2 regions of the Priestia sp. ABM2_011 genome follow, and region 2 is predicted to be linked to the other one. Evidence: a T-box and tRNA genes for the amino acid it is inferred to sense, from the RefSeq annotation. Region 2 holds a T-box; the other holds one or more tRNA genes.
What was found. The T-box of region 2 lies ahead of pheS (phenylalanine--tRNA ligase subunit alpha). A T-box ahead of a tRNA ligase gene usually reads a tRNA of that ligase, here a tRNA-Phe.

Region 1 (3,413 bases), 510 kb from region 2:
CAAGAGTGGGTGAATCATCATCACGATTTTTCACCATTTCTTGTCCAATGTTATACGTCAGCAAGTCTGTCCGCTCTTGAAGAGACGTTCGAAAGTTGTTAACTAATTCTTTTTCTAATTGTCGAGCAAAATAGACCCCAATAATTTGCATCGCAATTAAAATAAGCAGCACATAAATCAATACAAACTTTAAATGAATAGATTGCAGGAGCCTTACTTTCTTCATCTAAAATTACTCCTGCTCTGGGCTGCGTAAATAATAGCCTACTCCACGTCTTGTTACAATCCACATTGGATGGCTTGGATTATCTTCAATTTTTTCACGTAATCTTCGAACTGTTACATCTACCGTACGCACATCACCAAAATAGTCATAACCCCATACAGTTTGAAGCAAGTGTTCACGCGTCATGACTTGTCCAATGTGCTTCGCTAAATAATGCAGCAGCTCAAATTCACGATGAGTCAGTTCAATCGTTTCTCCGCGCTTAGACACAATATAAGCATCTGGATGAATAACAAGTGCTCCAATCGTAATTTCATTCGTTTCACTTTCTTCTGTTGGAACAGCTACCTGCTGATGTCTACGTAAATTAGCTTTTACACGTGCTAATAATTCACGCGTACTGAACGGCTTAGTTACATAATCATCTGCACCTAATTCTAGACCTAAAACCTTGTCAATTTCAGAGTCTTTTGCTGTTAACATGATAATAGGCATATCATATTTTTTGCGCACTTCTCGGCAAACTTCCATTCCATCTTTCTGAGGAAGCATAATATCTAATAAAATCATTTCAGGCTGTACTTCTTCCACTTTTTCAAGTGCTTCTACGCCATCATAAGCACAAAATACTTCGTAACCTTCTTTTTGCAAATTAAACTTTAAAATATCTGCAATCGGCTTTTCGTCATCTACGACTAAAATACGTTTATCCATGATCATCGTTCTCCTTTATTAGTTGAAGCAAAATATAAAAGATAGTATTCATACTGTTTGAATACCGTAGTTTTATTATACTTGATAACCCTTAAAACGTCACAAGTTCATCCTCTACTATACATGAAGATATATGATTTTCAACCATCTCTAAATACAAAAGTAATATATTACCATAAAAGAAATGCAAAGCAAATAACGTTTTCTTTTAAATGTAAATAAAAGAAAAAAGCATGACTTTAAATAAAGTCATGCTTTTTGATGGCTCGGGACGGAATCGAACCGCCGACACAAGGATTTTCAGTCCTTTGCTCTACCAACTGAGCTACCGAGCCAAAATGGCGGTCCCGACGGGAATCGAACCCGCGATCTCCTGCGTGACAGGCAGGCATGTTAACCGCTACACCACGGGACCTCAGTCTATATGCTATGTATTAAAAATATTAAAAATGACCCGTACGGGATTCGAACCCGTGTTACCGCCGTGAAAGGGCGGTGTCTTAACCGCTTGACCAACGGGCCACGTTGTAACAAAAGTGAGCCATGAAGGACTCGAACCTTCGACCCTCTGATTAAAAGTCAGATGCTCTACCAACTGAGCTAATGGCTCATGTTATATCTCTTAGCGACGCTTATTATAATAACATGATATTTCATATGAATGCAATAGTTTTTTTAAAACTTTCTTTTTATTATTGAGCTTTTTTAAAAATCTTGTTAAAAAAGCACCAATTATAAATAAAAAAGGTTAGCTCACGAAGAGCTAACTCTTTTTATTTAGCTATATACACCACGTAATACATTTGTTTGTGTACAATCTGGACCTACAGAGAAAATAGATAAAGGAATACCTGTTAATTGAGACACGCGCTCTAAGTAGTGGCGAGCGTTATCAGGTAACTCATCTAATGTTTTCACACCCGTAATATCTTCTGTCCAACCTGGAAGCTCTTCATATACAGGTTCGCATTCTGCAAGTGTTTTTAAGCTAGCAGGGAATTCTTCCATAACTTCCCCTTTATAACGGTAAGCTACACAAATCTTTAATGTCTCAATTCCCGTTAATACATCAATTGAGTTTAAAGATAAGTCTGTGATTCCGCTAACGCGGCGAGCATGACGTACAACTACACTGTCAAACCAACCTACACGGCGAGGACGACCAGTCGTTGTACCATATTCACGTCCTACTTCACGGATTTGATCACCGATTTCGTTTGTTAATTCAGTTGGGAAAGGACCGTCACCAACACGAGTTGTATACGCTTTTGATACACCTACAACGTGTTTGATTTTAGATGGACCTACACCAGAACCAATTGTTACTCCACCCGCTACTGGGTTTGAAGATGTAACAAATGGATATGTTCCTTGGTCGATATCTAACATAACACCTTGTGCGCCTTCAAATAGTACACGACGTCCTTCGTCTAACGCATCATTTAATACTACTGATGTATCAACAACATATTTTGCAACTTGTTGACCATACTCATAGTACTCATCTAAAATTTCTTCTAATGTAAAGCCTTCTACTTCATACATTTTTTCAAGAAGGCGATTCTTTTCAGCTAAGTTTTGTGTTAATTTTGCTTCAAATACTTCACGGTCTAGTAAATCGGCAATTCGAATACCAACACGTGCTGCTTTATCCATATAAGCTGGTCCAATACCTTTTTTCGTTGTACCAATCTTATTTTCACCTTTACGTTCTTCTTCAACTTCATCTAATTTTAAATGATATGGAAGAATCACATGAGCTCGGTTACTAATACGTAAGTTTTCTGTTGTTACACCGCGATCATGTAAGTATTTTAATTCTTGAACAAGTGCTTTTGGATCAACAACCATACCGTTTCCAATTACACACGTTTTGTCATTATAAAAAATACCTGAAGGAATTAAATGTAACTTATAAGTTTCACCATTAAACTTAATTGTGTGACCTGCATTGTTCCCACCTTGGTAACGTGCAATCACTTCTGCATTTTCTGATAGGAAGTCTGTAATCTTCCCTTTTCCTTCATCTCCCCATTGTGTTCCTACTACAACGACTGAAGACATATCTTAAGCACCTCCGCTTAGTAAGCAACAGCTCACTACGACATAATTTAACCATGGATAAGTGTATCAATTTATCACACTAAAGTCAATTAAATCCGAACGATTTAACAAAAGTTATTACAAATATATCGTATTTTGCAGAACGAATGCGATAACAATAAAATAAAACCTCTCATATTGAGAGGTTTTATGCACCAGGCGGCACTCCTGCGTCATCAAAGCGCCGCTCGAGATTAACGAATTTATTGTATTCTTTTACAAAGGCAAGCTGTACGGTTCCAACTGGACCGTTACGCTGCTTGGCTATAATAATCTCGATAATATTTTGATTTTCTGTGTCTTTTTCATAATAGTCTTCACGATATAAGAAAGCTACGATATCGGCATCCTGCTCAATACTTCCGGATTC
Region 2 (3,413 bases):
AAAGAAGCCTCTTCTAAAATGGGGCAGGGTCCGCAAATCATTTTATATGATGCTTCCATGGTCTCTCATAAAGGACTTCGAGATACAGTGGTAGATGTGGCAGATGAATTAAATATTCCGTATCAATTTGATGCAATTGCTGGAGGCGGTACGGACTCGGGTTCTATCCATATTTCAGCTAACGGGGTGCCAGCACTTTCGATTACAATTGCAACTCGTTATATCCATTCTCATGCAGCAATGCTTCATCGTGATGATTATGAAAACGCAGTTAAATTAATTGCGGAAGTCATTAAGCGCTTAGACCGAGATACGGTTAACGCCATTACGTATAATTAAAAAAAGCTCATTCTCCTAGGAGAATGAGCTTTTTGTTGTACATAGGAAAAGGTTATTTATTTTAAACCGTTTTCAAGCGTTGTCAGAATTTCTTCTTTTTCTGATTCCGGAGACTTTTCCCAAAGCACTTCAAATAAAACACCAAGTCCAGGGAGCATTTTTTCTTCACCGCTTTGAATAGCGTCAGAAATTGTAGCCTCAAGCTCTTCTTTTGAGTTTCCTGAAACGTTTGCAATAACAGCATTTCGTAAATTAAGATCCATCATTTTCACCTCAGCTATCGTAAAGTTACCAATAGTTTTTGTTTTCTTTGCGATTTCTATGTACAATAAAGTGAAACTTATCTAATGATTATTGAACAAAATGTAATCGAACTATTTATTTTTGTATAGATAAAGGAGTTATGTTTGTGAAACAAATTGATTCAGTTAAAAATCCGCAGGTAAAAGCGTGGAAAAAACTGCATAATAAAAAAGACCGTGATAAGCAGGGCCTTTTTATGGTAGAAGGCTTTCATTTAGTCGAAGAGGCTATCAAAAATAAGGATTGCGTAAAGGAACTAATTATACGCGAATCGACCGAAGTGCCCGCACAGTGGGATATAGACGGTATCGAAATAATCGTTGTAAACGAAGCAATTAGTAAGTTATTATCTGACACAGAAACACCTCAAGGAATTATTGCCGTGTGTTTTCAAACAAAGCATGCGGAAATTATTCATACAGCACAGAAAGTATTGCTTTTAGATGCGGTGCAAGATCCAGGTAACCTAGGCACCATTATCCGAACCGCTGATGCTGCGGGAGTGGGGGCTATTATCATTGGAGAGGGCAGCGTGGATGTGTACAACCCAAAAGTCGTTCGTTCAACGCAAGGAGCTATTTTTCACCTTCCAATTGTAAAAGGCGATTTGCTCGAAACAATTTCACTGTTAAAAGAAAGAGGAATAGCAGTTTACGGCACGTCGTTACAAAATGGAAAGGTCTACACACACGTAAAACCTTCAAACGAATTTGCGCTGATTGTGGGAAATGAAGGAAACGGCGTAAGCGAGAAAGTGTTGGAACAAACGGATCAAAATCTGTACATTCCCATCTATGGAAAGAGCGAGTCGTTAAATGTTGCCATCGCTTCTGGAATCTTACTTTATTATTTACGCGGAATGTAGTTGCATCGAGAACGTGTTTTCACTATAATAATACAATAGTTACATATGTAAAAAACGATGAAAGAGAGCAGTAGCTTATGTCCGTTTATGCAGGGAGAAAATGCCATGACTGAAAGCATTTTTATAAATGTAATAAGTGAATTCACCTCTTGAGTTGACACTTAGACCATCTTACATAGATGTAAAGGTGTTCCGGAGATTCCGTTAACTTGAATGAAGTGAACTGTATACGTCTGTGTATATAGTTAACAAGGGTGGTAACGCGACTAATCCTCGTCCCTTTTTTGGGAGGAGGTTTTTTTATTTGTCATTTTTTACGTTAAAAGGAGGAATAAGTGATGAAAGAACGTTTACAAGAACTTCAACAAGAAGCAATTGCAAAAGTCGAAGCAGCAAGTGCTTTAAAAGAATTAAACGACGTACGCGTAGCTTATTTAGGAAAGAAAGGCCCTATCACAGAAGTACTTCGCGGTATGGGAAAACTTTCAGCTGAAGAGCGCCCTGTAATGGGAGCACTTGCAAATGAAGTACGTGAAGCGATTGCATCTAAAATTGAAGAAAAACAAACGGCGTTAGAAGCAGCCGAGGTAGAGCGTAAACTTGCTTCAGAAACAATTGACGTAACGCTGCCGGGACGCCCGGTTAAAGCAGGTACGCATCACCCGCTCACAAGCGTGGTTGAAGAAGTAGAAGATTTATTCTTAGGAATGGGCTATGAAGTAGCAGAAGGACCAGAAGTAGAGCAGGACTACTATAATTTCGAAGCGCTGAACTTGCCAAAAGGTCACCCAGCACGTGATATGCAAGATACGTTCTATATTACGGAAGAAACGCTTCTTCGTACGCATACATCAACTGTTCAAGCTCGTGTTATGAACAAGAATGAAGGCAAAGGACCTGTTAAAATTATTTGCCCAGGTAAAGTGTACCGCCGCGATGACGATGATGCTACGCACTCACATCAATTTATGCAAATTGAAGGTCTTGTAGTAGACGAAAACATTCGTATGAGCGATTTAAAAGGCACGCTTGAAGTATTTGTGAAAAAGATGTTCGGTGCAGACCGTGAAATTCGTCTTCGTCCAAGTTTCTTCCCATTCACTGAGCCGTCTGTAGAAGTAGACGTATCGTGTGCAAAATGTGGAGGTAAAGGCTGTAATGTATGTAAACAAACAGGCTGGATTGAAATTTTAGGAGCCGGTATGGTTCATCCAAATGTTCTTGAAATGGCTGGATACGATTCAACTAAATATCGTGGTTTTGCTTTTGGAATCGGTGTAGAGCGTATTGCTATGTTAAAACACGGCGTGGATGATATTCGTCATTTCTATACAAATGATGTTCGTTTCTTAGATCAATTTAAACAAGTATAAAGGAGGGACTACGATGTTTGTATCTTATCGTTGGTTACAAGAGTATGTTGACTTATCAGGCGTAACGGCAGAAGAGTTAGCTGATAAAATCACAAAAAGTGGAATTGAAGTTGAAGGTGTAGAAAACTTAAATAAAGGCATCAGCGGAGTGGTAATTGGTCACGTTGTAGAACGTGAACAGCATCCAAATGCGGATAAATTAAGCCGCTGTCAAGTAAATCTTGGCGGAGGAGAAATCGTTCAAATCGTGTGCGGAGCACCTAACGTGGCACAAGGTCAAAAAGTAGCGGTTGCAAAAGTGGGAGCTGTACTTCCAGGTAACTTTAAAATCAAGCGTGCTAAGCTTCGCGGTGAAGAATCGAACGGTATGATTTGTTCTCTTCAAGAGCTTGGCATTGAAAGCAAGCTTGTGGCAAAAGATTATCAAGAAGGCATCTTCGTCTTCCCAAGTGATGCTGAAGTAGGAGCGGATGCGCTAGATGCATTAAACTTAAACGATGAAGTATTAGAACTAGGGCTAACACCAAACCGTT

Region 1: it has a tRNA-Phe gene. The T-box ahead of pheS (phenylalanine--tRNA ligase subunit alpha) is inferred to sense a tRNA for this amino acid. The anticodon was not compared.

Annotation. Positions count from the first base shown of each region.
Region 1 is NZ_JBSWUB010000001.1:274,082-277,494, reverse strand. It holds gene walK (cell wall metabolism sensor histidine kinase WalK) at 1-226, opposite strand, end outside; gene yycF (response regulator YycF) at 233-940, opposite strand; tRNA gene ACXAE4_RS01590 (tRNA-Phe) at 1,203-1,275, opposite strand; tRNA gene ACXAE4_RS01585 (tRNA-Asp) at 1,280-1,355, opposite strand; tRNA gene ACXAE4_RS01580 (tRNA-Glu) at 1,391-1,462, opposite strand; tRNA gene ACXAE4_RS01575 (tRNA-Lys) at 1,478-1,550, opposite strand; gene ACXAE4_RS01570 (adenylosuccinate synthase) at 1,718-3,004, opposite strand; gene dnaB (replicative DNA helicase) at 3,192-3,413, opposite strand, start outside.
Region 2 is NZ_JBSWUB010000001.1:783,201-786,613, forward strand. It holds gene ACXAE4_RS04190 (M42 family metallopeptidase) at 1-339, shown strand, start outside; gene sspI (small acid-soluble spore protein SspI) at 396-602, opposite strand; gene ACXAE4_RS04200 (TrmH family RNA methyltransferase) at 743-1,507, shown strand; T-box leader at 1,556-1,791, shown strand; gene pheS (phenylalanine--tRNA ligase subunit alpha) at 1,846-2,880, shown strand; gene pheT (phenylalanine--tRNA ligase subunit beta) at 2,894-3,413, shown strand, end outside.